DNA from 4 places in the Polaromonas sp. P4_F6 genome. Region 4 is predicted to be linked to each of the others. Evidence: predicted binding sites of a transcription regulator. Region 4 holds the regulator's gene; each other region holds the start of a gene.
The links. The regulator sigma-54, encoded in region 4, starts transcription at its own class of promoters, with help from an activator protein. The targets are predictions, from matches to a motif close to TGGCANGNAANCTGCTTT.

Region 1 (7,914 bases), on a different contig from region 4:
GTTGTTCCACTCGTCCCAGACCCAGAAGCCGATGCCGACGCCGCCGGTCAGCATCTCGGCCGCGACGATCACCAGCCAGGCGGTGCCCACGGCCAGGCGCACGCCGGTCAGCATGTAGGGCAGCACGGCGGGGAAGAGAATCTTGGTGACGATCTTCCATTCGCTGAGATTGAGCACGCGCGCCACGTTCATATAGTCCTGCGGCACGCGCTGCACGCCGACGGCGGTGTTGATGATCATGGGCCAGATCGAGCAGATGAAGATGGTCCAGATGGCGGCCGGGTTGGCGCCCTTGAAGACCAGCAGGCCTATGGGCAGCCAGGCCAGCGGCGAGACCGGGCGCAGCAGGCTGATCAGCGGGTTGAACATGCGGCTCAGGAAATTGAAGCGGCCGATCATGAAACCGACCGGGATGCCGACAACCGCCGCCATGCCGAAGCCCATGGCCACGCGCTTGAGCGAGGACAGCACATTCCAGCCCACGCCCTGGTCGTTGGGGCCCTTGCTGTAGAAGGGGTCGCTGAAGATCTGCACCGCCTGGGCGAGGGTGTCCTTGGGAGACGGGATGCTGCCGCCCGTGCCCATGAACACCAGCTCCCACACCAGCGCCAGCAGGCCCAGGCCCAGCAGGGGCGGCAGCACCGCCAGCCAAAGGGCGGAGAGGTCCCAGGACGCACGGGCCGGCGCGGCGGGTGCGGCCGCTTGTGCCGGGGAAGGAGTGGTAGAGGGGTTTGTCATGTTCTTTTGGGCGGGCGCCGATGGCGCAGGGCCGGCATCCCTGGTTTTGGGTTTGTCGCCGCCGCGGGCTGTGGGCGCGGCGTCGAGCGGGCTGTGAAATACGGCACTGACCATGGCGTGACCTCTTTGCGTGAAGGTGGAGTGGCGGTGGTGGCTGTGATCGCGGCTTTTTCAGGCCTGGAGCTTGAAGCTGTCGGCGTACTTTTTCGGGTCCTTGCCGTCCCAGACTGCGCCGTCCATCAGCTTGCTGCTGCGCATGACGTCCTTGGGAACGCTGGCCTTGGCGGCGGTGGCGGCCTGTTTGTAGACATCGATCTGGTTGATCTTTTTGGCGATGCCCAGGTAGTCCGGGTGCTCCTTGATCAGGCCCCAGCGCTTGTGCTGCGTGAGGAACCACATGCCGTCGGAGAGGTAGGGGAAATTCACCGCGCCGTCGTTGTAGAACTTCATGTAGTTGGGGTCGTCCCAGGTCTTGCCCATGCCGTTCTGGTAGCGGCCCAGGATGCGCTGGTTGATCGCGTCGACGCTGGTGTTGACGTAGCTCTTGTCGGCCACGGTTTCGGCCATCTTGTTCTTGTTGGTGAGGCTGGCGTCAATCCACTTGCCGGCCTCGATGATGGCGGCGGTCACGGCGCGCGCCGTGTTGGGGTATTTCTGCACGAATTCCGCGGTGGTGCCCAGCACCTTTTCGGGGTGGTCCTTCCAGATGTCCTGGGTGGTCACGGCGGTCACGCCAATGCCGTCGATGATGGCGCGGTGGCCCCAGGGCTCGCCCACGCAGTAGCCGTCCATATTGCCCACACGCATATTGGCCACCATTTGCGGCGGCGGCACGGTGATGACCTTGGCGTCCTTCATCGGATTGATGCCGTTGGCAGCCAGCCAGTAATAAAGCCACATGGCGTGCGTGCCGGTGGGGAAGGTCTGGGCAAAGGTGTATTCGCGCTTGTCGCTGGCCATCAGCTTGGCCAGGCCGGGGCCGTCCACCGCGCCCTTGTCGGCGAGCTTCTTGGACAGCGTGATGGCCTGGCCGTTGTTGTTGAGCGTCATCAGCACGGCCATGTCTTTCTTGGGGCCGGCCGTGCCCATGTGCACGCCGTAGACCAGGCCGTAGAGCACGTGGGCGAAGTCCAGTTCGCCGTTGACCAGCTTGTCGCGCACGCCGGCCCAGCTGGCTTCCTTGGTCGGGATGATCTTGACACCATACTTCTGGTCTATGCCCAGCACCGAGGCCATCACCACCGAGGCGCAGTCGGTCAGGGGAATGAAGCCGATCTTGACTTCCTTTTTCTCCGGCGCGTCCGATCCCTGGGCGTACACGGCGGCGCGCAGGGCGGGGTTGATGCCCACGGCGCCCACGGCCGCGGCCTGCAGCACGGTGCGGCGTGTCAGCGAAGATTTCAGCAGTTCAGTCATGTGGTCGGCTCCAGCTAAGTAAAAACAAAAGACAAAAACAAAAAAGGCGCTCGACCCGGGCAACACGTTGAACGTGATGCAGGGTGCGAACGCCTTTGTTCCTTGGGGCACCACACACTTCGTCGTTGAAGTGCTGTGCCGTATGGCCATCCTTGGCCAGTGCTTAGGGCATTGCAAAAGCTGTGCCAGGGGCGCCTAGCGTTGCCGAAAGCCTTGTTCTACAGAGTGGGGATGCCGGGAAATTCTCCGTTGTGAGCCCCCAGGTCGAAAGCCCTGAACAGGTGTTGCGGGGCGGGATGCCAAAACGGTGGGGCTTGCTGCCTGCACCTAATTTGTGCGCCGCACCAATTGAGGGTGGCGGATCAGCCCAGCAGGTCCAGGGCGTCCAGCATGCGCTGGGCCACCTCGCCCAGGCGCAGGCCCTTGTCCATGGCGGCCTTGCGCAGCTTTTCGTAGGCGGCCTGCTCGGACAGCCCCTGGCGCTGCATCAGCATGCCTTTGGCCCGGTCTATGACTTTTCGCTCATGCAGCTCGGTTTTGGCGTGCGCCAGCTCTTTTCGCAGGCCTTGCTCGTGCTCAAAGCGCGCCATGGCCACGTCCAGGATGGGTCGGATACGGTCTGGCGAGAGCCCGGCCACCACGTAAGCCGACACGCCGGCGGCGACGGCGTCCTTGACGTGGCTGGTGTCGTTGTCGTTGGTGAACAGCACGATGGGCCGCCGCGCGTCCCGCGTCGCCATCACCACATGCTCCAGGGAGTCGCGCGCCTCGCTTTCGGCGTCCACGATGATCATGTCGGGCTGCAGCTGCGCCAGGCGCTCGTCCAGAAAGGTGTCGGCCGGCAGCACCGCGACGATGTTGTAACCGTTTTCCAGCAGGCCTATGCGCAGCTGGCGCGAGCGCTCGGCCAGCTCCCGGGCATGGGCGTCATCGGACACGGACTCCAGGAGGTCCGGTGCGATGATGACCAGGCGCAGGGATTGTGACGGCGTCATGGGAGAACTCGTGCAAGAACTGTGCCCCTGACGGCTCCGCAGCCCTGCTGCTGTGGGGAGTTCTCTCCAAACCTTACACTCGAAGAATATGCGAGTCTTAGGTATCGAATCGAGTTGTGATGAAACCGGCGTGGCGCTGGTGGATGCCAGCGGCGCTGGCGTGCCGCGCCTGCTGTCGCATGCGCTGTACAGCCAGATCGCCATGCACCAGGCCTATGGCGGCGTGGTGCCTGAGCTGGCCAGCCGCGACCACATACGCCGTGTATTGCCCCTGACGCAGCAGGTGATGGCGCAGGCGGGTAGCAGCCTGGCGCAAGTGGATGTGGTGGCCTACACGCGCGGGCCCGGGTTGGCCGGCGCGCTTCTGGTGGGGGCCGGGGTGGCTTGCTCGCTGGCGGCGGCGCTGGGCAAGCCGGCCATGGGCGTGCACCACCTGGAAGGCCATTTGCTCTCGCCCTTCCTGAGTGCCGACCCGCCCGAGTTTCCGTTTGTGGCGCTGCTGGTGTCGGGCGGCCACACCCAGCTGATGCGGGTGGACCGCGTAGGCAGCTACGAGCTGCTCGGTGAAACCATTGACGACGCGGCCGGCGAGGCTTTCGACAAGTCGGCCAAACTCATGGGCCTGCCTTATCCGGGCGGCCCGCACTTGTCGAAACTGGCCGAGGGGGGCGATGGCGCGGCTTTCAAGCTGCCGCGGCCCTTGCTGCACAGCGGTGACCTCGATTTTTCATTCGCCGGGCTGAAGACCGCGGTGCTGACGCAGGCCAAAAAGCTGGGGCCCGACCTGGAAAGCCGCAAGGCCGACCTCGCGGCCGCCACACAGGCGGCGATTGTGGAAGTGCTGGTCAAAAAATCACTGGCGGCGATGACCCAGACCGGGCTCAAGCGCCTGGTGGTGGCCGGTGGCGTGGGCGCCAATGCGCTGCTGCGCAGCCAGCTCAATGCCGTGTGCAAACAACGCGGTATTCGCGTGCATTACCCCGAATTGCATTTGTGCACCGACAACGGCGCGATGATTGCGCTGGCGGCCGGCATGCGCTTGCAGGCGGGGCTGGAAACGCTTCAGCGCGGCTACACATTCGATGTAAAGCCGCGCTGGAATCTTGCTGAATTGCAGGCTGAGCCGGCCTGAGCCGCTCCGCCCGCAACCCAGAGTGCCTCGATTACTGGATGTCGAGGTGCGTGACGTTGCTCACCGGGACCTTCTTGCCCAGCGTCAGGGTCAGCACGCCGTTCTCGAGCTTGGCGGAGCTGTTGGCAGTGTCGATTTCCAGAGGGAAGCGCCATGCGGCCTTGACCTTGCGGGGCGCGTCTTCCTTGCTGGTCACGCGGACCACATCACCTTCGATGCCGATGTCCAGGTGTTCGCGGGCGAGACCCGGGACGTCGAGTTGCAGGGTGTAGGCTTTTTCCTGGTCTTCCACGCTGGCGGGCTTGGCGGCGCCGGCATCGGAGAGCGAGGAGAAGGTGTCGTTGAGGAATTTTTCCAGGGCGCCGTTGCTCACGACGGGCGCGTAGTGGCGATGAAAGGCGCGGGCGGGGCGATGGGCGAGAGAGTAAAACATGGCTGTTCCTTGATGGGTTAACAAGGGGCGGTTTCCCCTTACACTGCGCGGCGTTCACCGTGATTGCCGCATGCACACCAGTTAGGTGTGCAGCCGGTTTATTCAAGCCATATCCAGCGAAAAACAGGGAGTTATTTTTTTATGCGCCAACACTTGAAACGCCTTTTCACGGCCCTATGTCTTTGCGCCGCCGTGGGTGCCGGCGCGCAGACCGCCGGCCAGCCGCCGGCGCCTGCACCTGTCCGTATTGCGCTGATCGAAAGCCTGTCGGGCGCCTTCGCCAACACCGGCGAGGCCGTGTTCCGCAACCTGGTCTGGGCCACCGAGCGGGTCAATGCGCGCGGCGGCGTGAAGCTGGCCGGCGGGCCGCGCAATCTGGTGGTCGAGCGCTACGACAGCAAGGGCCAGAACGAAGAGGCGCTGGCGGCTTTGCGCTCGGCCATCGACGACGGCGTGACCATCATCGCGCAAGGCAATTCCTCGGCCATCGCGGCGGTGCTCATTGACGCCATCAACAAGCACAACGAGCGCGAGCCGAAAAAGCGCGTGCTGTTCCTGAACTACTCGGCGGTCGATCCCATCCTGACGAACGAAAAATGCAGCTACTGGCATTTCCGCTTCGACGCGCACGCCGACATGCGCATGGCCGCGCTCATGGACGTGCTCAAGGACGACAAGGCGCTCAAAAGCATTTACCTGATAGGCCAGGACTACAGCTTCGGCCAGGCCGTGTTGCGCGAGGCCCGCAAGCAGCTGGGTGCGCAGCGCCCCGACGTGCAGATCGTGGGCGACGAGTTGCACGCGCTGGGCCGCGTCAAGGATTTCATTCCCTATGCCGCGAAGATCAAGGCCAGCGGCGCGCAGGCGGTGCTCACGGGCAACTGGGGCAACGACCTGACCCTGCTGATCAAGGCGGCCAGGGAAGTGGGTTACGAGGGCAAGTTCTACACCTTCTATGGCAATGCACTGGGCGTGCCGGGCGCGTTGGGCGAGGCCGGCGTGGGCAAGGTGGTCGCCGTGGCCGACTGGTTTCCCAACGAGGCGGGCGCGCAGTCCGAGGCTTTCTACCAGTCTTTCCGCCAGCGGTTCCCGAAGCCGCAGGACGACTATGTGCACATGCGCATGCAGCTCATGGTCGAGGCCCTGGCCCAAAGCCTGGACAGGGCCGGCAGCACCGAAGCCGGCGCGGTGGCGGCGCAGCTCGAGCGCGGCACCGTCACTTTCGCGGGCCACCAGGGTGCGATGCGCGCGCAGGACCACCAGTTCCAGCAGCCGCTGCTGGTGGCGCTGATGGGCAAGCAGGGCTCGCCGGGCGTGAAGTTCGACGTGGAAGGCTCGGGCTACGGTTTTCGCGTGATCAAGACCATCTCGCCCGAGCGGGCCGAGCAGCCGAGCAACTGCAAGATGGTCCGGCCCTGAGCTTTAATTTCCTTGTTTTTTTGACGGACGCCGGCAGGCAGATCGAACATTCCCATGACCATGAGACAGGCTGTTTTAAACCTTGAAGAATCCATGATCCGCCAGGTGGCCAATGCCGGCATGGGGCGCAGCGACGTGCTCAAGTTCTGGTTTGGCGAAAGCGACGAGGTCACGCCGGCCTTTATTCGCGACGCCGCCGCCGCCTCGCTGCAGCAGGGCGAGACCTTTTACGCCCACAACCTGGGCCTGCCCGAGCTGCGCGAGGCCATCGCCGCTTATGCCGCGGGCCTGCGCTGCCCGGGCGCCGCGCCCATCACGGCGGAGCGCATTGCGGTCACTTCGGGGGGCGTCAATGCCTTGATGCTGGCCGTGCAGGCGCTGGTGGATGCGGGCGACGAGGTGGTTGCCGTCACGCCGGTCTGGCCCAACCTGACGGCTCAGCCGGCCATCATGGGCGCGCGGGTGCGCTGCGTGAGCCTCAAGCCGGTGGCGGGCGAATGGCGGCTGGATATGGCCGAACTGCTGGCCGCCATCACGCCCAAGACCAAGCTGCTGATCGTCAATGCCCCCAACAACCCCACGGGCTGGACTCTGGCACGCGCCGAGCAGGAAGCCATCCTGGCGCATTGCCGTCAAACCGGGACCTGGATACTGGCCGACGAGGTGTATGAGCGGCTGTATTACGAGCCCACGCCCAATGGCTGCGCGCCCAGTTTCCTGGACATCGCGGCGCCGGAGGACCGGCTGGTGGTGGTCCACAGCTTTTCCAAGAGTTTTCTGATGACCGGCTGGCGCCTGGGCTGGCTGGTGATGCCGGCCGCCATGACGCCGCACATGGGCAAGCTGGTGGAGTTCAACACCTCCTGCGCGCCGGTGTTCGTGCAGCGGGCTGGGTTGGCGGCCATAAACCGTACCGCCGACATCACGCCGAGGGTGGTGGCCCACCTGAAAACCTGCCGCGACACCCTGGTGCCCCTGCTGCAGGCCGTGCCCGGTGTGCAGCTGGCGCCGGCCAAAGGGGGCATGTACGCCTTTTTTCGGCTGGAAGACCCCGCAAACCCTGGGCGCTTTGGCGATTCGCTGGAAACGGCCAAACGCCTGGTCGTGGAGGCCGGCCTGGGCCTGGCGCCGGGCAACGCCTTTATGGTCAAGCCCGGGCCCGAGGCCCAGGGCTGGCTGCGCTGGTGTTTCGCCAGCCAGGACCTGGCCAGGCTGGGGCAGGGGGTGGAGCGGCTCAGGCGCTGGCTCTAGAACCTGCTCCCCGTCTTCAGGCTATAATCCAAGGCTCTGTGCAGTTTGAGGCCTTTTTGGGGCCTTTTCCATGCCGGAACACGACGAAAGCGGTTTATTCATCTCCCATGTCGGGAACACTGCTTCGCTCGCAAGCGCACCTCGGTGCAGGAAAGAGAAAACATGATTGCAAAATCCGTCAAGGCCGAAATCGTCCAGGCCAACGCACGTGCCGCCGGCGACACCGGCAGCCCTGAAGTTCAAGTGGCGCTGCTGACCGGCCGCATCAACGAACTGACCCCCCATTTCAAGGCCAACGCCAAGGATCACCACGGCCGCCGCGGCCTGCTGCGCATGGTGAGCCGCCGCCGCAAGCTGCTGGACTACCTGAAGTCCAAAGACGCAGACCGTTACACCGCGCTGATCGCCAAGCTTGGCCTGCGCAAGTAATCGGTAACAACGATTTGAAAGCGCCTGAGTTAGTTCACTAGCTCAGGCGCTTTTTACTTCGGAGCAAGGCAAAACGAGCACGCGCTGTGTCATTCCACAAA
Region 2 (7,914 bases), on a different contig from region 4:
CTGGCCAGCTGGGAGCCGCCCGCTTCCTGCAGGCCGGCAAAATCCCGCAGCCGCGCATCGCGCAGCACGCCGTGCACGCCGTCGGTGACGAGCACAAACACATCGCCCACCTGCAGGTCACCCTGCATGTAGTCGACCACCACATGGTCTTCGGCGCCCACCGAGCGCAGCAGCTGGTGCCTGAAGTCGGGATGGTTGACCGCATGGTCGTGCGTAAGCTGCTGCAGCGCACCGCCGCGCAGCAGATAAGCCCGTGAATCGCCCACATGCGCCAGGGTGTAGGACTGCCCGCGCAGCACCAGCGCCGTGAGGGTGGTCAGGCCCACGGCCGGCCGGCGCCGGCGGTTGATGCCGGCCAGCCAGGCGTTCTGCGCGCCGATGATGCGGTCCAGCGCCACCGTGGTGTCCCAGGTCTCGGGCGTGCCGTAGTAGTCGCGGACCAGGCTGGTGACCGTGGTTTGCGCGGCTTCCCGGCCCATGCCGCCGGTGCTCACGCCGTCGGCCACCGCCACGATGGAGCCCATGCCTTCCTGCCCCGGTTCGGGCAGCATGGCCGCGCAGAAGTCCTCGTTGCTGTTTTTACGGCCCGCCAGCGTGGCGAAGCCAATGTCCAGATCAAATGCCATGCACCAATGTAAGCAAGTTCAATGCCCAATATTGGTGCAATGCAGCAATGCACCGGGCTGGCGCCCGTTGGCGGGCCCTAGCCCACCAGCATTTGCATGCTGCGCTCGTACTGCACCGAGAGTTGCTCGAACACGTCCAGCAGGTCTTCGCTGGCGGTGGCCAGGCCCTCCAGCCGTTTCACATCCTTGCCCTTGGCGATGCCCGCGGCACCGGCGCGCATCTGCGCCCAGCCCGCGGCGGCCTTGTCCAGGGACTCGCGGATCTCCCTGCTGGTCAGCGGGATGTCGTTGAGGTACTGCAGCGCCTTCTCAAAAGCCGCCTGCGACTCGGCCATGCCCACCTCGCTGCGCTGTGAGGCCGTGCCGCCCAGGACCTGCAGCAAGGCGTATTTCGCGAAACGCTGGCTCAGCATGCGCTGGCGGCCGGCCAGGTTGAGCATCTGCAGCGGCGGCATGGCGCCGGCGCTTTCAAGGATGGCGGTCATGCGCTCGGCTTCCTGCAGCAGCAGCTCGGCGAGCTCGTCCAGGTGCGCCATCTCGCCGGCCGCGCGGCTTTCCTCCAGGGCGGGCTTCAGGCGCGCCCAGGTCAGGCTCACCTGCCCCAGCAGGTCGCCAAACGTGGGCTTGGACAGGCTTTTACTGAGAGAGGCGATATTGGCATCTATGCGCTGCACCGACTCCGCGAGCAGCTGCGCCACGCGCTCGGGCTGCACGCCCGCCAGCCGCAGCAGCACCAGCTTGACCAGGCGCTGCGACAGCATGCGCAACTGGCCCGAGCGGTTGACGTCTTCGGCGAAACGGGCTGAATGGATGATGTGCTGCGACACCTGGCCCAGACGCTGGTTGGTGTGCATGGAAGCGGTGCGCAGAATCTGGAAGGCGTCGTCGTCGGACATCTGGCGGGCGCGCATCAAAATGCCCTTGGCGCGGTCCACCACCTTGCGCTCCTCGAGGCGGCCGGCGATGTCCCGCATCTCGTCCTGCAGGGCCTGCTCGCGCCTGAAGCGAGCCTGGGCCAGGTGGATCAGCGGCCGCAGGCGCTGCGGGCTGTAGCCGTTGACCACGTAGGCATGGACCCCGACTTCCGTGGCACGCGTGATTTTTTCCGCATCGCTGTCGCTGGTGAACACCAGGACGGGGCAAGGCGCGGTCTCGCCGACCACCTGCAAGAGCTTGAACAAGGCCTCATCGGGCAGCGCATCGTGGCAAACCAGCACGTCGGGCGCCTGCCGCAGTGCCTCCTGCACCAGTTTGCTGCGCTCGTGGAGCACCCCCAGGACCTGGATGCCGGCCGCCTCAAGGTCGGAGACCAGCGGGTTGGCGCCGGCGGGGCCGTTCAGGTTTACCAATGCGGAAGTCATACAAATCAATAGCTTGGGAGGGAAATAAGGCTGGTCAGGATGCAAGTCGCGCGCCACGCGCCGGCTGCGGATTCCGGGCGCGGCTTGCAGGCCAATGATATGGCACAAGTTTTGCATTAGCTATCGCGGGCGTAACGACGCGCCCGACCTTAGCGAATGCACTGCGGGTCCTGCGCACAACGACGTGCGTAATGGTGTGCCTCATACCGGGTCAACGGCCCGGATCCCTGTTGACCGGGAGAGAGCATCATGAATTTCATCCTGTTTCAGGCAAGCCGGACCGGCTTGCACCCCCTGACAAGCTGCGTGGACGCGCGCCTGCGCGGCACGGCCGTGGCATGACGTTTGCACCTGGACACACTGAATCCCCTGGAGTAGCCCCATGAAAAAATCAAAACTGGTAATGGTCGGAAACGGCATGGCCGGCGTGCGCACCCTGGAAGAGCTGATCAAGGTCGCGCCCGACCTGTACGACATCACGGTCTTCGGCGCCGAGCCCCATCCCAACTACAACCGCATCCTGCTGTCGCCCGTGCTGGCCGGGGAGCAGACGCTGGATGAGATCGTGCTGAACTCCTGGGACTGGTACAAGGACAACCACATCACGCTGCATGCCGGCAAAAAAGTGGTGGAAGTCGACCGCGTCAAGCGCATCGTGCGCGCCGAGGACGGCACCGAAGAGGAATACGACCGCCTGCTGATGTGCACCGGCTCCAACCCCTTCATCCTGCCGGTGCCGGGCAAGGACCTGCAAGGCGTGATCGCCTACCGCGACATCGCCGATACCAACGCGATGATCGAGGCCTCCGAGAAATACAAGAAGGCGGTCGTCATCGGCGGCGGCCTGCTGGGCCTGGAAGCGGCCAACGGCCTGATGCTGCGCGGCATGGAAGTCACCGTGGTGCACGTCATGCCCTGGCTGATGGAGCGCCAGCTCGACGACGTGGCGGGCAAGCTGCTGCAGAAATCGCTGGAAGACCGCGGCCTGAAGTTCCTGATAGGCGCGCAGACCCAGGAGCTCACCGGCAACGAAGAAGGCCGCGTGAAGTCCATCAAGTTCAAGGACGGCAGCGAAGTGGCCACCGACCTCGTGGTCATGGCGGTGGGCATACGCCCCAACACCCAGCTGGCCGAATCCATGCGCCTGCACTGCAACAAGGGCATCGTCGTCAACGACACCATGCAGACCGTCACCGACGCGCGCATCTACTCGGTGGGCGAATGCGCGGCGCACCGCGGCATCGCTTACGGGCTGGTGGCGCCGCTGTTTGAGCAGGCCAAGGTCGCGGCCAACCACCTGGCGCAGTTCGGCATAGGCCGTTATTCGGGTTCGCTGACCTCCACCAAGCTCAAGGTCACGGGCATAGACCTGTTCAGCGCCGGCGAGTTCATGGGCAGCGACGGCGCCGAGGAAATCGTGATGAGCGACCCCTTCGGCGGRGTCTACAAGAAGCTGGTGATCAAGGACGACAAGCTGGTCGGCGCCTGCCTCTACGGCGACACGGTGGACGGCAGCTACTACTTCAAGCTGCTGCGCGACGGCCGCAGCGTCAGCGACATCCGCGACAAGCTGATCTTCGGCGAGTCCAATCTCGGCGACACAGGCCATGAAGGCCACAACAAGGCCGCCACCATGCCCGACGACGCCGAGGTCTGCGGCTGCAACGGCGTCAACAAGGGCACCATCTGCAAGGCCATCAAGGAAAAAGGCCTGTTCACGCTCGACGAGGTGAAGAAGCACACCAAGGCCAGCGCCTCCTGCGGCTCCTGCACCGGCCTGGTCGAGCAGATCCTCATGTTCACGGCCGGCGGCGACTACTCGGCCACGCCCAAGCTCAAGGCCATGTGCGGCTGCACCGACCATGGCCACCAGGCGGTGCGCGATGCGATACGCGCCAACAAGCTGCTGACGATCTCCGAGGTCTACAAGTTCATGGAATGGAAGACGCCCAACGGCTGCGCCAGCTGCCGCCCGGCCGTCAACTACTACGTGACCAGCACCTGGCCCAAGGAGGCCAAGGACGACCCGCAAAGCCGCTTCATCAACGAACGCAGCCACGCCAACATCCAGAAGGACGGCACCTACAGCGTCATCCCGCGCATGTGGGGCGGCGAAACCACGGCCAGCGAACTGCGCCGCATCGCCGACGCGGTGGACAAATACAAGATACCGACCGTCAAGGTCACCGGCGGCCAGCGCATCGATTTGCTGGGCGTGAAAAAAGAGGACCTGCAAAACGTCTGGAAGGACATCGGCATGCCCTCTGGCCACGCCTACGCCAAGGCCCTGCGCACGGTGAAGACCTGCGTAGGCAGCGAATGGTGCCGCATGGGCACCCAGGACAGCACGCAGATGGGCAAGGACCTGGAGCGCGCGATGTGGCGCATGTACGCGCCGCACAAGGTGAAATTCGCCGTCAGCGGCTGCCCGCGCAACTGCGCCGAGGCCGGCATCAAGGACGTCGGCATCATAGGCGTCGATTCGGGCTGGGAGATGTACATCGCCGGCAACGGCGGCATCAAGACGGAAGTGGCCCACTTCTTCACCAAGCTCAAGACCGCCGAGGAAGTGCTCGAATACACCGGCGCCTTCTGCGAGCTCTACCGCCAGGAAGGCTGGTACCTGGAGCGCACGGTGCACTACGTGAACCGTGTGGGCCTGGATTACGTCAAAAAGCGCATCCTGGAAGACCACGAAGGCCGCAAGGCGCTGTGGGAACGCCTGCAGTTCGCGCTCGACGGCGAGCCCGATCCCTGGTTCGACTTCAAGGAAGCCGCGGTCGACACCCGGCAGTTTGAAAAACTCACGCCCGCCTGAATTGAGAGATCACTATGTCTGAATGGAAAAAAATCTGCCTGGTCACCGACATCCCGGTGCTGGGTTCGCGCCGCGTGGCGCGTGAGCGCGGCATCGACGTCGCGGTGTTCCGCAACGATGAAGACGGCGTGTTCGCGCTGCTGGACCGCTGCCCGCACAAGGGCGGCCCGCTGAGCCAGGGCATTGTGTTCGGCACCAGCGTGGCCTGCCCGCTGCACAACTGGACCATAGACCTGGAAGGCGGCTGCGCCAAGGCGCCCGACGAAGGCTGCGCGCAGAAATTCAGCGTGCGCGTCGAGGACGGCGCCGTGCACCTCGATGCCACGGAGCTGGCGACGCTGGCACTGGACTTGCAACCCGTGGTAGCCGGCCCCGCGGCCAAAGAACTGACCAACGCCTGAACGCCCCAATGACCCTTGTTGATGCAGGATTGAAGGAAACCCGCTCGACCTGCCCTTACTGCGGCGTGGGATGCGGGGTGGTGATCGAATCGCAAGGCAACCAGATCACGGGAGTCAGGGGCGACCCCGACCACCCGGCCAATTTCGGCCGGCTCTGCACCAAGGGCTCGACGCTGGCGCTGACGGCTTCGGCCGCCGTCACGCGGCAAACGCGGCTGCTGCAGCCCATGCGGCGCGAGCACCGCCATGAAGCGGCCAAGCCGGTGTCCTGGGACAGCGCGCTGGGTTTTGCCAGCGAAAGTTTTGCGCAGATCATCCGCGACCACGGCCCCGACGCGGTGGGTTTTTATATTTCAGGCCAGCTGCTGACCGAGGACTATTACGTCTTCAACAAGCTGGCCAAGGGCCTGATAGGCACCAACAACGTAGACACCAATTCGCGCCTGTGCATGAGCAGCGCGGTGGCCGGCTACAAGCAGACGCTGGGCGCCGACGCGCCGCCGGCCTGCTACGACGACGTGAACCATGCGCAGTGCATCTTCATCGTCGGGAGCAACACGGCCTATGCGCATCCCATCCTGTTCCGGCGCATCGAGGACGCCAAGGCCGCCAACCCGGCGCTCAAGATCATTTTTTGCGACCCGCGCCGCACCGACACGGCCGAGATCGCCGACCTCTACCTGCCGATACAGCCGGGCACCGACGTGTCGCTCTTCAACGGCATGCTGCACATCATGCTGTGGGAGGGCTGGACCGACGCGGCCTACATCGCCGCGCACACCACGGGCTTTGACGCGCTCAAGGCCACGGTGCGCGACTACACGCCCGACCTGGTGGCCGAGACCTGCGGCATCAAAAAGGAAGACCTGCTCGCCGCAGCGAAACTCTTCGCCACCTCGGCCGCCACGCTGAGCCTGTATTGCCAGGGCCTGAACCAGTCCAGCAGCGGCACAGCCAAGAACGCCGCCCTGATCAACCTGCACCTGGCCACCGGCCAGATCGGCAAGCCCGGCGCCGGGCCGTTTTCGCTGACCGGCCAGCCCAATGCCATGGGCGGGCGCGAGGTGGGCGGCCTGGCCAATTTGCTGAGCGCGCACCGCGACCTGGCCAACCCCGCACACCGCGCGGAAATCGCGGCCCTGTGGGGCGTGCCCTCGGTGCCGGAAAAACCCGGCAAGACCGCCGTCGAGATGTTCCAGGCCGCCGCCGACGGCGAAATCAAGGCCTTGTGGATAGCCTGCACCAACCCGGCCCAGTCCATGCCCGACCAGGCCACGGTGCGCCGCGCGCTGGAGCGCGCCGAACTGGTCATCGTGCAGGAAGCCTTTGCCACCACCTCGAGCTGCGACTATGCCGACCTGCTGCTGCCCGCCACCACCTGGGGCGAAAAAACCGGCACGGTGACCAACAGCGAGCGCCGCATCAGCCGCGTGCGCCCGGCCGTGGCCGCGCCCGGGGAAACGCGCCATGACTGGGCCATCGTGGTGGACTTCGCGCAGCGGCTGGAAAAGCTGCTGAAGGCGGACAAGCCTGAGCCTCTCTCCGAGCAAGAGGCAGCCGTCGCCGAGGCCCCGCCCCCTCTTCCCCGTACCACCCTCTTCCCCTACCCGCTGCAAGACGCCGCCCTCGGCGTGGAAGTCATCTGGAACGAGCACCGCGAATCCACGCGCGGCCGCGACCTGGACATCACCGGCCTGAGCTATGAATTGCTCGAGGAAGCGCCGCGGCAGTGGCCCTTCAAGCCCGGCGACAGCGCGGGCAAGGCCCGGCTCTATGAAGACGGCGTGTTCCCCACTGCCGACGGCAAAGCGCGTTTTGCCAACACCGTCTACAAGCCGGTGGCCGAGCCGCGCGAGTCGCGCTTCCCGTTTTCGCTGACCACCGGCCGGCTGCGCGACCAGTGGCACGGCATGAGCCGCACCGGCACCCTGGGCCGGCTGTTCGGCCATGTGGCCGAGCCGTCTGTGCAGATGAATGCCCAGGACATGGCGCGCCGCCTGCTGAAAGACGGCGACCTGGTCTACGTGACCTCCAAGCGCGGCTCCATCGTCGTGCCGCTGCAGGCCTCGCCCGAGGTGGCAGTGAGCCAGGCCTTTATCGCCATGCACTGGGGCGAGGAGTACCTGAGCGGGCAGTCCACCAGCGGCGTCACGCTGGCCGGCGTCAATGCGATCACCACCTCGGCCTACTGCCCGAGCTCCAAGCAGCCCGAACTCAAACATGCCGCGGTCAAGATCCTCAAGGCCGACATGCCCTGGACGCTGCTGGCCATGGCCTGGCTGCCGGGCGGCGAGGTGCTGGCCGCGCGCGAGCAGCTCAAGCCGCTGATGGCGGCCTTTCCCTTCACCAGCTGCGTGCCTTTTTCCAACAACACCGCGCTGGCCGACCACGGCCGCGAGCGCTCCGGCCTGCTGTTCCGCGCGGCCGGCCACGAAGCCCCGCCCGATGAATTGCTGGCCAGGCTGGAGTCCATCCTCGGCCTGGACGGCGCCGACGTGCTGCGCTACGCCGACCGCAAAAAAGGCCAGCGGCGCACCGTGCGGCTGCTGCGCAAGGGAGAGGCGGCCGAGCTTGCCGGTTTTGTGCTGGCCGGCGACACCAGCGCCCAGGCCTGGATCAAAACCCTGCTGCAGGACGAGCTGCCGGCCCAGGCCTACGGCCGGCTGCTGCTGCTGCCCGGCGCCAAGCCGCCGGTGGCGGTGCAGTCG
Region 3 (7,914 bases), on a different contig from region 4:
GCTGCCACAGCAGCACGGGCAGCAGCAGCGGAACGCCCAGCAAGCGCCAATGCCAGGGCAGTCGCGTGGCCAGCAAGCCGCCGCCCGCCACACCGGCGACGGCGCACCACAGCGGCGCCGCGGCCACGCTGACGGACGCCAGCGGCCAGCTTGCCAGCCACTGCAGGAACAGCGCCAGCAGGCTGACGCAGGCGGCGGTTGCGGCCCAGGCCGGCGCCCACAGCACGCCCAGCAAGGCCAGCGGCGTGATCAGCAGGGTCACGGCGGGAATCGCCACGGCATTGGCCAGCAGGCCGACCAGCGAGACCTGGTTGAACAGCAGCAGCGACAGGGGCGTGAGCGCCAGCGTCACCACCCATTGCTCACGCGCGGCGCGGGCCAGGCCGGCCAGCCAGCGCGGCCCATGCCGCCGCCATCCGCCTTGCGAAACCGGCTCTTGAATGCCATGGCCAGGACGCACACCGGAATCCGTCGCGAACAGCACACCGACCGCCACAAAAGACAGCCAGAAACCAGCCTGCATCAAGGCCCAGGGGTCCACGGCCACCACCACGGCCATGGCCAGCAGCCAGGTCTGTGCCCAGGGCCATTGCCGGCCGCCCTGGCGCAGCAGGATCACGGTGGCCAGCATCAGGAGGGTGCGCTGCGCGGGCACGCCCCAGCCGGCAAACAGCGCATACAGGGTAGCCAGCAGCAGGCCGCCCAGCGCGCCGGCACCCGCGGCCGGCAATGCCAGGCACAGCCTGGGCGTGAGAAGCGCGGAGCGGCGCCAGAGGCCGCCGACCAGCAGCGAGGCGGCCCAGGCAAACATCGTGATGTGCAGCCCGGAAATGCTCATCAAATGCGCGACGCCCGTGGCGCGGAACACATCCCAGTCGGCGCGCTCTATGGCGTTCTGGTCGCCCACCACCAACGCGGCAATGATGCCGGCCCACTGGCGGTTCTCCACACGCGCGAAAATTTTCTCGCGCACCGCCTGCCGGGCCTGCTCGATGGGGTGTTGCCAGCTGCCGGAAAGTTTTGCCGGCGGTGCGTCATGCGCGCCGGCCCGCACATAGCCGGTGGCCTGTATGCCCTGCTCCCACAGCCACAGCTCGTAGTCAAAGCCATGCGGATTGCTGTTGCCGTGCGGCGCCTTGAGCCGCACCGTCATGCGCCAGCGCTCGCCGGCGCGCAAGGGCTGCGGCTGGCGCTGCAGGGCCAGCGCCGCCTCGAAGGGGTCCGCATCCTGCGCCAGGGGGCGGGGCTCGCGCCCGGCAAAGCCCGAATACCAGCCCAGCAGGATTTGTGGCGGCAGGCTGACCTTGCGGCCGTCCAGGCGCGCGGATTCCACATCAAGGCGAAAACGCAGGCCGTCCTCGCCGGGTTGCGGCATGGCGGGCACGCTGCCTGTGACCTCGATGTCGCGGCCTTCCAGGGCCGGGTCCAGCGCGGCGGACTGGAAAATACCAGCCCGCCAGCCGGTGGAGCCAAAACCCAGCAGCGCCGCCAGACCCAATACCCACAGGGCCCTGCTCAGGGAGGTTTTGGCTTGATGGCGCGCCAGCCGCCCTGACAAGGCCGCCAGGCAGGCCAGCCCGGCACACAGCGCATAGCCTTGCCACGGCCACAGCGCGGGCTGCTGCAATTGCAGGGCCACGCCCGCGATAAAACCGGCCAGGGCGAGCCCCGGGCTCATGGCGCGGGCCATGACACGATGATGAATACAGCTGGCCCCAAAGCCGCCTCCCCTGTTTTTTGCTTTTTTAGAACTTGTTTAACGGGAGGGCGATGCAGCAAGCCGACAGCCCGCCATGCAAACTCCGCATGGCGCAGCTCTTGCTTTCAGAAATACCGCCAAATCCGGGTAAGCTGTTGAGAACCTGTTCACGGCCTAAACGGAGCCGCGTTGGGGTGCAATCGGGATGAGTGGGCCGCCCGGGACCGCCGCATGGGCTAATGCCCATGCAAGGGCCTGGGTGGCTCAATCGCCCGATTTCACCCCAACCCGGAGGGCAAGCGCCTTCTCGGGCGGTCTGCAGCGTTGCGGCGCTAGCCCATAGCTATGCTATGGGCGTCGCACCGCGCCTTGCATCCCATCCCGATAAGGTGCTTGCGCGGCCCCGTTTAGGCCGTGAACAGGTTCTTAGTGTTTTCAAGACCGCATGATGTGGCGGTCCCCGCGCCCAGTTATTTTTTTAAGCGAGGTTGCCTTGTCCATCCACGTTGCCCTGAGCCACATCACCCATTACAAATACGACCGCCTGGTGCGGCTGGGCCCCCAGGTGGTCCGCCTGCGGCCCGCGCCGCACAGCCGCACCCAGGTGCTGTCCTATTCCCTCAAGGTCGAGCCCGCCGGGCATTTCATCAACTGGCAGCAGGACCCTTTCGCCAACTACCAGGCCCGGCTGGTGTTTCCCGAGCCGACGCGCGAGTTCAAGGTCACGGTGGACCTGGTCGTGGAAATGGCGGTGTTCAACCCCTTTGACTTCTTCCTGGAGCCGGCCGCCGAGGAATTTCCCTTCAGCTACAACGCGCTGCAGGCCCGGGAACTGGCGCCCTACCTGGCCACCCAGCCTGCCACGCCGCTGTTCAAGCGCTACCTCGAGAAAATCGACCGCACGCCCAAACGCACCATCGATTTCCTGGTGGGCCTGAACCAGAGCCTGCAGTCGGACATCCAGTACTCCATCCGCATGGAGCCCGGCGTGCAGACACCCGAGGAGACCCTGCGCCTGGCCTGCGGCTCCTGCCGCGACACCGGCTGGCTGCTGGTGCAGCTGCTGCGCCACATGGGCCTGGCCGCGCGTTTTGTCTCGGGCTACCTGATACAGCTCAAGGCCGACGTCAAGTCCATAGACGGCCCCAGCGGCGCCGAAGCCGATTTCACCGACCTGCACGCCTGGTGCGAGGTGTTTTTGCCAGGCGCGGGCTGGGTGGGCCTGGACCCGACATCGGGCCTGATGGCCGGCGAAGGCCATATCCCGCTGGCCTGCACGCCCGAGCCCTCGAGCGCCGCGCCTGTCGAGGGCGGCGTCGACAAATCCGAAGTCGAGTTCGAGCACCACATGGCGGTGCAGCGCATCTATGAATCGCCGCGTGTGACCAAGCCCTATACCGAAGAGCAATGGCAGAAAGTGCTGGCGCTGGGCGAGAAGGTCGACCAGGACCTGGCGGCCGGCGACGTGCGCCTGACCATGGGCGGCGAACCGACCTTTGTGGCCACCACCGACCGCGACGCGGCCGAATGGAATATCGCCGCGCTGGGCCCGACCAAGCGCGGCTATGCGACCGAACTCGTGCAAAAACTGCGCGCCGAATACGGCGAAGGCGGTTTCCTGCACTTCGGCCAGGGCAAGTGGTACCCGGGCGAGCAGCTGCCGCGCTGGGCGCTGAGCATTTTCTGGCGCAAGGACGGCCAGCCGATCTGGCAGAACCCGGCCCTGTTCGCCGACGAGCGCCAGCCTTGCAACTACACCAGCGCCGACGCGCAGCGTTTTGTGCAGACCCTGGCGGGCAAGCTGGGCCTGGCCACGACCTACATCACGCCGGGCTATGAGGACACCTGGTACTACCTCTGGCGCGAACGCCGGCTGCCGGTCAATGTCGACCCCTTTGATTCGCGGCTGGACGACGCCATGGAGCGCGAGCGCCTGCGCCGGGTCTTCATGCAGGGCCTGGATTCGGTGGTGGGCTATGTGCTGCCGCTGCAGACCAAGGAGCAGCTCACACAAAGAAACGCCAGCGCCTCGCCTGCGCTGGCCGGCCCGAAATGGACCACGGGACCCTGGTTTTTCCGCGACGAACGCATGTATTTGATGCCGGGCGATTCCCCCATGGGCTACCGCCTGCCGCTGGATTCCGTGCCCTGGGTGTCCAAGACCGACTATCCCTACATGATCGAGTCCGACCCTTTCGCGCCGCGGCAGGACCTGCCGGATGCCTCGGCGCTGGCCGCGCGCTACAACGGCGGCTTCAGCGATGCCCGCGGCGCCACAGCGGCGGCACCTTCCGCGGGCGGCAGCGCCAGTTCACTGGCGCAGTACATGGCGCGCTACCTGAGCGGCAACACCGCGCTGTCGCAGGCCAGCCGCATCCTGCAGTTCCGTCCGACGGGCAACAACGGCACTGGCGGTGCGGGCGGCCAGCCGGCCGGCGCATCGCCCGAGGCGGCCGCGCCCGCAGACGACCGCGCGCCCAAGCCTTTTGAGTCGGCCGCCTGGCTGACACGCACCGCGCTGTGCGTGGAAGTGCGCGACCCGCAGCGCGCCAACGGCCCCAGGGACAAACCCAAGGCCGACCCGGACAGTCAGGCCAACAAATCGGGCCGCGGCGAAGTGGGTGCGATCTATGTCTTCATGCCGCCCATGGAACGGCTCGAGGACTACCTGGACCTGCTGGCCGCAGTGGAAGCCACGGCGCAATCGCTGGGCGTGAGCATCGTGCTCGAAGGTTACCCGCCGCCGCGCGACCCGCGCCTGAAAATGCTGCAGGTCACGCCCGACCCCGGCGTCATCGAGGTCAACATCCACCCGGCCTACAACTGGGGCGAGCTGGTGGAGCACACCGAGTTCCTCTACAAGATCGCGCACGAGACCCGCCTGTCGGCCGAGAAGTTCATGACCGACGGCCGCCACACCGGCACCGGCGGCGGCAACCACTTTGTGCTGGGCGGCGCCACGCCGGCCGACAGCCCCTTCCTGCGCAAGCCGGAGGTGCTGGGCAGCCTGATCGCCTACTGGCACAACCATCCCTCGCTGAGCTATCTGTTCTCGGGCATGTTCATAGGCCCGACCAGCCAGGCGCCGCGCGTGGACGAGGCCCGCAACGACCAGCTCTACGAACTCGAAATCGCCCTGCGCGAGATTGAGAACAACCGCAAGAAATACGGCGCCGACATGCCGCCCTGGCTGGTGGACCGCACCTTGCGCAACATCCTGGTCGACGTGACCGGCAACACCCACCGCAGCGAGTTCTGCATCGACAAGATGTACTCGCCCGACTCCACCACCGGCCGCCTGGGCCTGCTGGAGCTGCGCGCCTTCGAGATGCCGCCGCATGCGCGCATGAGCATCGCCCAGCAGCTGCTGCTGCGCGCGCTGGTGGCGCGCTTCTGGAACAAGCCCTACCACGGCCGCGTCACGCGCTGGGGCACCGAGCTGCACGACCGCTTCCTGCTGCCCGGCTTTGTGCGCATGGACTTCGAGGACGTGCTGACCGAGCTGCGCGAAGCCGGCTACGCCTTCGACATGGCCTGGTTCGAGCCGCATTTCGAGTTCCGCTTCCCCCTCATCGGCCAGGTCAAATCCAACAGCATCGAGCTGACGCTGCGTAGCGCGCTCGAGCCCTGGCATGTGATGGGCGAGGAAGGCTCGGCCGGCGGCACGGTGCGTTATGTCGACTCCTCGCTGGAGCGCATCGAAGTGCACGTCACGGGCCTGAACGACAACCGCTACGTCATCACCGTCAACGGCCGGGCCCTGCCGCTGCAAAGCACGGGCCGCGTCGGCGAATATGTGGCCGGCGTGCGCTACAAGGCCTGGAACCCGCCTTCGGCGCTGCACCCGTCCATAGGCGTGCATGCGCCGCTGACCTTCGACATCGTCGACACCTGGATGGAGCGCTCGCTGGGCGGCTGCCAATACCATGTGGCGCACCCGGGCGGGCGCAATTACGACACGCTGCCGGTCAATTCGTACGAGGCCGAAAGCCGCCGCCTCACGCGCTTTTTCCGCATGGGCCACACGCCCGGCAAGATGCGCGTGGCGCCGGCGCAGCCCAGCCGGGAGTTTCCGTTCACGCTGGACCTGCGCTGAGGGCGGCTGGGGGGCGCCTTCCCCGGCGCCCATCAGCCTGTCTTATGGCTGCAACAATTGCATGCGCAAGCGGCATAAATCGTCCATTTGGCGGGAAAGCCGTACCTGATTGAGGCTTTGCGCCTGCGGGCCGCAGGCATACTTGCAGCACGTGGAAAATAACACCCAGTCCCTTTTTGCCGCCCAGGCGCTCGAATCCCCCTGCGCCCTGGCCGCCGCGCTGGCGCCGCATGCGGCAGCCGGCCATTTCGACGAGTTGCGGGGCCGTGTCTCCGAAGGCCCCGCGCCCGCGGAAACGGCCGCGCCGGCCCAGCCCGCGCTGCGCACGGCCGGCGCCCCTGAAACCGCCGCGCCCCCGCCCGAAGCCGCCGCCACCGACGACAGCCTGTCGCCCGACTGGACACGCTTTTTCAACTTCCTGGGCGCCGACGGGTTTTACGACCTGAACCACCGCACCGCCAACCTGCGCCGCCAGATCCGCGACAACGGCGTGACCTACAACGTCTACGCCGACGCCAACGGCCCGCAGCGCCCCTGGGCGCTGGACCTCTTTCCCATGATGGTCTCGGCCGGCGACTGGGCGCAGATCGAGGCCGGCATCCAGCAACGCGCCCGCCTGCTGGACCGTGTCATGGCCGATATCTACGGCCCGCAGGAGCTGCTCTCCAAAGGCCTCTTGCCCAGCGCGCTGGTGCATGCCCACCCGGGCTACCTGCGCGGCATGCAGGGCGTGCAGCCGGCCGGCGGCACCTATCTGCACATCGCCGCCTTCGACATCGCCCACGGCCCCGACGGCCGCTGGTCGGTGGTGTCGCAGCGCACGCAGGCGCCTTCGGGCCTGGGCTACCTGCTGGAAAACCGGCTGACCATCTCGCTGCTGTTCCCCGAAGCCTTCCGCGAGATGAAAGTCGAGCGCCTGGCCGCGTCGTACAAGGCGCTGGTGGACGGCCTCAAGGCCATGAGCCCGGCCGACGGCAACGAGGAAAGCCGCGTGGTGCTGCTGACCCCGGGGCCTTACAACGAAACCTATTTTGAACACGCCTACCTCGCGCGCTTCCTGGGCCTGACCCTGGTCGAGGGCAGCGACCTGCTGGTGCGCGACGACAAGCTTTACCTCAAGACCCTGCGCGGCCTGGAGCCGGTGCACGGCCTTCTCAAGCGCCTGGACGACGAGTTCCTGGACCCGCTGGAGCTGCGCTCGGACTCCACGCTGGGCGTGCCCGGCCTGCTGCAGGTTATCCGTGCCGGCAATGTGCTGGTGGTCAACACGCCGGGCTCGGCCTTCCTTGAATCGAGCGCGCTGCTGGGCTTTTTGCCCGCGCTGTCCGAACACCTGCTGGGCGAGACCCTGGCCCTGCCCTCGCTGGCCACCTGGTGGTGCGGCGAGCAAGCGGTGCTGCAGGATGTGCTGGGCCAGCTCAAGAACTGCGTGATCAAGCCAACCTACCCGGGCTCGGGCATGGAGTCGGTGATAGGCCACACGCTGTCGCGCCGCGCGCTGGACGAATGGGCCGGCCGCATCGTGCGCCGCGGCGAGGACTACACGGTGCAGGCCTATTTGCCGCTGCCGCAGACGCCGACCTGGCAGGGCGAGCGGATTTCCCCGCGATCGGCCATGCTGCGCGTGTTTGCCGTGGCCGACGGCAAGGGCTCCTGGCAGGTGCTGCCCGGCGGGTTGGCGCGGCTGGCCGGCAAGAACGAGAACATGTCCTCCATGCAGCACGGCGGCAGCAGCGCCGACGTCTGGGTGCTGGGCGATGCGTCCGCGGCCAAGGCGACAGCTCCGCGTGCCGAGCAGCCCTCGCCCGCCTGGGCCACCGCCCCGCTGCGCCACCGCCCGCCGGTGACCAGCCGCGCGGCCGAAAACCTTTTCTGGCTGGGCCGCTACACCGAGCGCGCCGAAAATTCCACGCGCCTGGCGCAGATCACTTTGCAATGCCTGGGCGGTGAAGACCAGACCTCGCAGCCCCTGCTGGCCTGGCTGACCACCATGGCGGTCGGCAATGCGCTGGTGCTGGACACCGTGCCGCCAGCCACGCATGCGCGCCGCGTGTTTGAACGCGCGCTGATCGCCAACCTGGCCGACACCGAGCAGGCCGCCAGCGTGGGCTTTAACCTG
Region 4 (7,914 bases):
TTTGCTGCGCGGTCTTGGCGGGAGCGTCCTGGGCATGCGCCACCGGAGACAGGATCATGGTGGCGGCAAAAGCGAAGGCGGTCAGGGATAACAGCTTTTTCATGGTGGCTCCAATGGGTTGGGAATCGGGATTGAGTTCCGGCTGGAATTCCAACACATAACGCCGGGCCAGGCAAATTCGATGACCGGGCATGCGCGCGCGCCGGGCGGCGCATGGCTTAACCGTAAAATCAGCCCATGCTCTCGATTAAAAAAGACCTGCTCGCGGCCCTGGCCGCGGGCCTGGAAGAACTTTCCCCCGGCGCGGGCGACAAAGCCGCGTTTGAATCCCCCAAGGTGGCGGCCCACGGCGACTTCGCCTGCACGGCCGCCATGCAGCTGGCCAAGCCGCTCAAGCTCAATCCGCGCCAGCTCGCCGAAAACCTGCGCGCCATTTTGCTCAAGGCCCCGGCCTTCGAACGCTGGGTGGACGCCATCGAGATCGCCGGCCCCGGCTTCATCAACATCCGCCTCAAGCCCGCCGCCAAGCAGGAAACCGTGCGCGAGGTGCTGCAGGCCGGCACCGCCTACGGCACACAAGCGGCGGGCAGCGGACGGCGCATGATCGTCGAGTTCGTTTCGGCCAACCCGACCGGGCCGCTGCATGTGGGCCACGGCCGGCAGGCCGCGCTGGGCGACGCGATCTGCAACCTCTTCGCCACCCAGGGCGCGCAGGTCTGGCGCGAGTTCTATTACAACGACGCGGGCGTGCAGATCCAGACCCTGGCCGCCAGCACGCAGGCGCGTGCCAAGGGCCTCAAGCCCGGCGACGCCGGCTGGCCCGAATCGGCCTACAACGGCGACTACATCGCCGACATCGCGGCCGACTTCCTGGCGAAAAAGACCGTCAAGTCGGACGACCGCGAGTTCACCGCCTCGGGCAACGTGGAGGACATGGACTCAATACGCCAGTTCGCCGTGGCCTACCTGCGCCACGAGCAGGACCTGGACCTCAAGGCCTTCTCGGTCAGGTTCGACAACTATTACCTCGAGTCCAGCCTGTACAGCTCGGGCCGCGTCGACGCCACGGTGGCAAAACTGAAAAGCGCCGGCAAGACCTATGAGCAGGACGGCGCGCTGTGGCTGAAGTCGACCGACTACGGCGACGACAAAGACCGCGTGATGAAAAAGAGCGACGGCAGCTACACCTATTTCGTGCCCGACGTGGCCTACCACCTGGCCAAATGGGAGCGCGGCTTCGGCAAGGCGATCAACATCCAGGGCATGGACCACCACGGCACCATCGCCCGCGTGCGCGCCGGGCTGCAGGCCGCCGGCGAGGGCATTCCCCAGGGCTACCCCGATTACGTGCTGCACACCATGGTGCGCGTCATGCGCAACGGCGAGGAGGTCAAGATCTCCAAGCGTGCCGGCAGCTACGTCACGCTGCGCGACCTGATCGAATGGACCAGCGCCGATGCCGTGCGTTTCTTTTTGCTCAGCCGCAAGCCGGACACCGAGTACATCTTCGACATCGACCTGGCGCTGGCCAAAAACAATGAGAACCCGGTGTACTACGTGCAGTATGCGCACGCGCGCATCTGCTCCATCCTCACCACCTGGGCCGAGCAGGGTGGCGACGAAGCCAGCCTGAAGTCTGCTGACCTCTCGGCGCTGGACAGCCCCCAGGCCCAGGCGCTGATGCTGCTGCTGGCCAAATACCCCGAGATGCTGGCCAATGCGGCCGCCGGCCTGGCGCCGCACGACGTGGCGTTTTACCTGCGCGAGCTGGCCGCCTGCTACCACAGCTATTACGATGCCGAGCGCATCCTGGTCGATGACGAGGCCGTCAAGCGCGCCCGGCTGGCACTGGTCGCGGCGACCGCGCAGGTGTTGCACAATGGCCTGGCGGTGCTGGGCGTGAGCGCCCCGCGCAAGATGTAAGAACGCCGGTAGCAACCGGATTTTCAGGACAAGGCAATGAACGTGGGCAAGGGTATGAATACACAACGAGGCGGGACGCTGCTGGGTTTGATCATTGGCGCGCTGATAGGCCTGGGCGCCGCGCTGGCTGTGGCGGTCTACATCACCAAGGTGCCCGTGCCCTTCATGAACAAGAGTCAGGCGCGCAATCCCGACAGCGACGCCGCGGAAGCCAAGAAGAACAAGGACTGGAACCCGAACGCGCCGCTGGCCGGCAAGAACCAGCCCAAACCGCCGGCCCCGGCCGCCAGCGAGGTGACCGGCGTTGCCGTTCCCGATCCCGCCGCGCCCAAGGCCGCCGCCTCGGCGCCTGCCAAAGCCGCCGCCAAACCTGCCCCCGCGGCCGACCCGCTGGGCGACCTGGCCAAGGCCAAGGTTGAAGGCCTGTCGTCCGGCCCCAGCGTGGACCCTTTCAGCTACTTCATCCAGGCCGGCGCCTTCCGCACGCCTGAAGACGCCGAACAGCAGCGCGCCAAGCTGCTGCTGCTGGGCATGCAGGCCAAGGTCACCGAGCGCGAGCAGGCCGGCCGCACTGTGTACCGGGTGCGCCTCGGGCCTTTCGACAAAAAGGAAGACGCCGACAAGGCCAAGGAGCGGCTGGACAACAATTCCATTGAGACGGCGCTGGTTCGCGTGCAGCGCTGACCCCCGCGCTGCCAATAAGCTGAACTTTTCACGGGGCTGGTGTACAAACCCCTGTGCCCCGCACCACGAGGCCGCCGTCCGCAGGGGCGGCTTACCCAACATTTCCGTCATACCAGGAGAAGAATCTGATGCAACGCCGTGAGTTTTCGTTTTCAGCCGCCTCGGCGGCCGTCGCCAGCCTGGGCGGCATCGCCCTTCCCACGCTGGCGCAAGCCCAGGCCAGGGCCTTCAAGGACGGCGCCGACTACCTGACGCTGGACAAGCCGGCGCCCACCGAGGTCCCTGCGGGCCAGGTCGAGGTGGTGGAGTTCTTCTGGTACAGCTGCCCGCATTGCAATGCCTTTGAGCCGACGCTGGAGGCCTGGATAAAGCAGGCGCCCAAGGATGTGACCGTGCGGCGCGTGCCGGTGGCCTTCCGCCCCGATTTCGAACCCCAGCAGCGCCTTTTTTATGTGCTCGAGGCCATGGGCAAGGTCGAGGAACTCCACAAAAAGGTGTTTTACGCCATCCACGTGGAAAAACTAACGCTCAACACGGCCGACTCCATCGCGGCCTGGGCCGAAAAGCAGGGCGTGGACAAGGCCAAGTTCGTCGAGATGTACAACTCCTTCACCGTCACCACCAAGGCCCGCAAGGCGACGCAGCTGCAGGACATCTACAAGGTCGACGGCGTGCCGGCGCTGGGCATTGCGGGGCGTTATTACACCTCGGCCACTCTGTCCCAGAGCATGGCTCGCGCGCTGCAAGTCACGGATTACCTGATCGCGCAATCGCGCACCAGGAAATAAGGCGGCCGTCCAGGGCCGCAGCGGCCCACGCCGAAAAACCCGCCTCGATCCAGGCGGGTTTTTTTATGCCCCTAATATTCACCCGTGCAAGCCATTCCCACAGCTTGCATGGCTACAATGGCCCAACCCAACGCAGCAAGATTCGTGCCTTATGAAACACCCCCTTTATTCCCTCGTCCTGCCGGCCGCTTTGGCGCTGGGGGCGGCGTTTCCGGCCTGGGCCGAAAAAGCCGACCGGGACAAGCCCATGAACGCGGAGGCCGACGCCCTGCGTTATGACGACCTGAAGCAGACCAGCGTGTTCACCGGCAACGTGGTGATCACCAAGGGCACGACCATCGTGCGCGGCGCGCGGGTCGACGTGAGCCAGGACCCCGAGGGCTACCAGCAGGCGATCGCCATCGCGGCGCCCGGCAAGCTGGCTTTCTACCGCAAGAAACGCGACGGCGTGGACGAATACATCGAAGGCGAGGGCGAGCGCATCGAATACGACAGCCGCGCCGACCTCGTCAAATTCATCAAGCGCGCCGTGGTGCGCCGCTACAACGGCGCCACCCTGGTGGATGAAACCACGGGCGCCGTGATCGTCTACGACAACAACACCGACGTCTTCACCGTGGACGGCGGCGCGCAGAACAGCACTGCCGCCAACCCGAGCGGGCGCATACGCGCCATGCTCTCGCCGCGCGCCGCCGCATCGGCCCCGGGCGCCGCGCCCGCCCCCGCAGCCCCGCCCGCTGCCTTGCGCCCCAGCACCACGCTGGGCAGTGAAAAGAAATAGAAAGAACCTGCACAGATGGATGTGGTGACTGACACTTCGGCGGCCAAGGCCGCAACCCCCAGCCGCCTGGTGGCGCAGGGGCTGCAAAAATCCTACGGCAGCCGCAAGGTCGTGCAGGACGTTTCGGTGGCCGTGCAAAAGGGCGAGGTCGTGGGCCTGCTGGGCCCCAACGGCGCCGGCAAGACGACCTCCTTCTACATGATCGTGGGCCTGGTGCGCGCCGACGCCGGCGAGATTTCCATCGACGGCCAGTCGGTCGAGCACATGCCGATTCACCTGCGCGCCCGCCTGGGCCTGAGCTACCTGCCGCAGGAAGCCTCGATTTTCCGCAAGCTCACGGTGGAAGAAAACGTGCGCGCCGTGCTTGAACTGCAGCTGGACGCGAACGGCAAGCCGCTGGGCCGCGCCGACATCGAGTCGCGGCTCGATGCCCTGCTGCAGGACCTGCGGGTGGACCATTTGCGCCATTCGCCGGCGCCGGCGCTGTCGGGCGGTGAACGCCGCCGCGTCGAGATCGCCCGCGCCCTGGCGACCCAGCCGCGCTTCATCCTGCTTGACGAACCCTTCGCCGGCATAGACCCGATCGCCGTGATCGAGATCCAGCGCATCATCGGCTTCCTGAAGTCGCGCGGCATCGGCGTGCTGATCACCGACCACAATGTGCGCGAAACGCTGGGCATCTGCGACCACGCCTACATCATCAGCGACGGGCATGTCCTGGCCCAGGGCACGCCGTCCGAGATCGTGAACAACGCCGATGTGCGCCGCGTGTACTTGGGCGAGCACTTCAAGATGTAGAGATGGTTTCCCCCTTGTTGTTCATCGCGCTTAACGTGCGGGCTTCCGAGAGTGCCGTCGCCACATTGACACGCCTGCCATCGTCTTTCAAGCGGGGGCCGTGGAACTGGCTTTGCCAGGCCACAGGCGCCGCCCCCTGTAGGGGGGAGGGTGCTACACGAAGTGAGCATCCAACGGGGGGGAGTCCTTGAAACAAGGTCTCTCGCTACGCGTCTCGCAGCATCTTGCGCTGACGCCCCAGCTGCAGCAGTCGATACGCCTGCTGCAGCTGTCCACGCTCGAGCTGAGCCAGGAAGTCGAGCAGATGCTCGACGAAAACCCGTTTCTCGAGGTGTCGGACGAAACCGCGGCGCGCGAGGAGTTCGGCCTGGAGCATGTCAACACGCCGGTCAGCCAGGACAGCCGCGAGTTTGAATCCGCCGCCGATGCAACGGCCGGCGGCGGCGCGGAAGACGCGGGCCTTTCAGCGGCCGGCGAAGCCGAGGTCAGCGCGGAACCCAAGCTCGAGGAAAGCTGGGAAGGCGACGGCACGGTGGAGACCACGCCCGATGACAGCGAATGGGGCAGCGATGCGCCTGCGCGCAAGAACAACAACGAGGAAAGCGAGGCCGAGGCCTCGGACCTCACGGGCGGCCATGAGTCGCTGCAAGACCACCTGCACCGCCAGTCGCTGGGCCTGCGCCTCTCAGAGGAAGACCGCGCGGCCCTGCATTTCCTGATCGAGTCGCTCAACGACGACGGTTACCTCGAGGACAGCCTGGCCTCGCTCGCGGCCGGCCTGGCCGGCGGCGACCTGGAACAGGCCGAGGACCTCGAGCAGCGTTTTGCCATGGCGCTCAAGCTGCTGCAGCACATGGAGCCGGCCGGCGTGGGCGCGCGCAACCTGGCCGAATGCCTGGGCCTGCAGCTGCTCGACTGCAAGGACTGCGAGGAGACCCGCGCCGCCATCGCCGTGTGCAAGCACCCCATGGAGCTGCTGGCCAAGCGCGACGTCAAGCGCCTGTCCTACCTGTGCGGATTCACCGAGGCGGCCATCAAGGGCGCGATCGCCGTGATAGGCCGGCTCGACCCCAAACCCGGGCGCCGCTTCGTGAACGTGGAGCGCAACCTGATCGTGCCCGACGTCATCGTCGTGAAGTCGGGCCGGGGCTTCAAGGTCACGCTCAACGGCGACGTGATGCCGCGCCTGCGCGTGCACGACATCTACGCCAACGCCCTCAAGCAGCACAAGGGCCAGGACGGCCAGGCGCTGCAGCAGCGCCTGCAGGAGGCGCGCTGGTTCATCAAGAACATCCAGCAGCGCTTTGACACCATACTGCGCGTGAGCAGCGCCATCGTCGAGCGGCAAAAGAGTTTCTTCACGCACGGCGAGCTCGCGATGCGCCCGCTGGTGCTGCGCGAAATCGCCGACGAACTGGGCCTGCACGAATCCACGATTTCACGCGTGACCACCGCCAAGTACATGGGCACGCCCTTCGGCACCTTTGAACTGAAGTATTTCTTCGGCTCCGCGCTGGGCACCGAAACCGGCGGCAACGCCTCAAGCACGGCGGTGCGCGCGCTGATCAAGCAGTTCGTCTCCTCCGAGAGCGCGAAAAAACCTCTCAGCGACAACCAGATTTCCGAAATGCTCAAGGAGCAGGGCATTGAATGCGCGCGCCGCACCGTGGCCAAGTACCGCGAGGCCTTGCGCATCGCCCCCGCCAACCTACGCAAGTCCCTATAAATCCGATTCTCGGGCGCATGGCGGCGTTGCGCGGTGCTCGGAATCCTCATGCACCGAAGTGCATTCCGGTTCCTGCGCTCCGTGCGCCTTGCCCTGCATCCCGATAATCGAATTTCTAGCAGTCCCTTGAAGAGTCCGACATGAACCAACTTCAGTTATTTTTACCCTGCGCCGCGGGCGTCGAGGCCCTGCTGGCCGCCGAGGTGCAGCGCATCACCGGCATCCAGGGCAAGGCCTGGCGCGCCGGTGTGCAATTGCAGGCCTCCTGGCGCGACGCGCTGCAGCTCAACCTGCACAGCCGCCTGGCGCAGCGCGTGCTGATCGAGCTGCAGCACAACCAGTACCGCGGCGAGCAAGACCTCTACAACGCCGCCGCCAACGTGGCCTGGGAGATCTGGTTCACGCCCAAACAGACCTTCAAGGTCGAGATCACCGCCCAGCACAGCCCGCTGACCAGCCTGAACTTCGCGGCGCTGAAGATCAAGGACGCGATCGCCGACCGTTTTCGCGCCAAGTTCGACGACGTGCGGCCCAGCGTCGACACGCGCTGGCCCGACGTGCGTGTCTACGTGCACCTGACGACGGACACTGTCACGATTTACATCGACACCTCGGGCGAGCCTCTCTTCAAGCGCGGCTGGCGCGAGGACAAGGGCGACGCGCCGCTGAAGGAAACCCTGGCCGCCGCGATGATTGCCGCCAGCGGCTGGGACCAGCTGTGCAAAACCGGCGTGCCGCTCTACGACCCCTGCTGCGGTTCGGGCACCATCGCCATCGAGGCGGCGCAGATCGCCTGCAACATCGCGCCCGGCATCAACCGGCGCTTTGCTTTCCAGAAGTATCTGCCCTTCCAGGGCCATGTGTGGGACGGCCTGCTGGACCAGGCCGAAGCCGCCATCACGGAGCCCACGGCGCCGGTGTTCGGCAGCGACGTGTCCTTTCGCATGGTCGACTTCGCCGAGCGCAATGCCGAACGTGCCGGCGTGGCCAATGCGGTGGAGTTCCGCGGCGGCGACGCGCTGCAGCGCATGCCGCCCGCGCCTTCGGGCGTGATGCTGGTGAACCCGCCTTATGGCGAGCGCATCGACGTCGCCGGTGTGGCCGGCATCACCGGCGTGCAGGGCCGCGACCAGCGCCGCCAGCAAGGACATGCCGAAGGGCGCGTGCAGCACGACCATCGCAACCAGCCCATCGACGAGTTCGGCCAGCCCTTG

Region 1: a site for sigma-54 is predicted at 2,325-2,342, ahead of AC1DUN_RS08470 (CmpA/NrtA family ABC transporter substrate-binding protein). Genes of this name have one in related genera too.
Region 2: a site for sigma-54 is predicted at 2,088-2,105, ahead of nirB (nitrite reductase large subunit NirB). Genes of this name have one in related genera too.
Region 3: a site for sigma-54 is predicted at 5,866-5,883, ahead of AC1DUN_RS07825 (circularly permuted type 2 ATP-grasp protein). Genes of this name have one in related genera too.

The regions. Positions count from the first base shown of each region.
Region 1 is NZ_JBFUJQ010000002.1:544,615-552,528, reverse strand. It holds gene ntrB (nitrate ABC transporter permease) at 1-852, opposite strand, end outside; gene AC1DUN_RS08470 (CmpA/NrtA family ABC transporter substrate-binding protein) at 910-2,154, opposite strand; gene AC1DUN_RS08465 (ANTAR domain-containing response regulator) at 2,517-3,149, opposite strand; gene tsaD (tRNA (adenosine(37)-N6)-threonylcarbamoyltransferase complex transferase subunit TsaD) at 3,238-4,281, shown strand; gene AC1DUN_RS08455 (Hsp20/alpha crystallin family protein) at 4,313-4,714, opposite strand; gene AC1DUN_RS08450 (branched-chain amino acid ABC transporter substrate-binding protein) at 4,856-6,133, shown strand; gene AC1DUN_RS08445 (pyridoxal phosphate-dependent aminotransferase) at 6,188-7,384, shown strand; gene rpsO (30S ribosomal protein S15) at 7,547-7,813, shown strand.
Region 2 is NZ_JBFUJQ010000002.1:559,849-567,762, forward strand. It holds gene AC1DUN_RS08505 (bifunctional protein-serine/threonine kinase/phosphatase) at 1-626, opposite strand, end outside; gene AC1DUN_RS08510 (type IV pili methyl-accepting chemotaxis transducer N-terminal domain-containing protein) at 704-1,987, opposite strand; gene nirB (nitrite reductase large subunit NirB) at 2,370-4,805, shown strand; gene nirD (nitrite reductase small subunit NirD) at 4,820-5,206, shown strand; gene AC1DUN_RS08525 (nitrate reductase) at 5,236-7,914, shown strand, end outside.
Region 3 is NZ_JBFUJQ010000002.1:416,474-424,387, forward strand. It holds gene AC1DUN_RS07815 (DNA internalization-related competence protein ComEC/Rec2) at 1-1,678, opposite strand, end outside; gene AC1DUN_RS07820 (transglutaminase family protein) at 2,193-5,795, shown strand; gene AC1DUN_RS07825 (circularly permuted type 2 ATP-grasp protein) at 5,947-7,914, shown strand, end outside.
Region 4 is NZ_JBFUJQ010000009.1:62,776-70,689, forward strand. It holds gene AC1DUN_RS19265 (PsiF family protein) at 1-103, opposite strand, end outside; gene argS (arginine--tRNA ligase) at 238-1,923, shown strand; gene AC1DUN_RS19275 (SPOR domain-containing protein) at 1,978-2,607, shown strand; gene AC1DUN_RS19280 (thiol:disulfide interchange protein DsbA/DsbL) at 2,736-3,395, shown strand; gene lptA (lipopolysaccharide transport periplasmic protein LptA) at 3,547-4,176, shown strand; gene lptB (LPS export ABC transporter ATP-binding protein) at 4,192-4,974, shown strand; gene AC1DUN_RS19295 (RNA polymerase factor sigma-54) at 5,162-6,700, shown strand; gene AC1DUN_RS19300 (THUMP domain-containing class I SAM-dependent RNA methyltransferase) at 6,841-7,914, shown strand, end outside.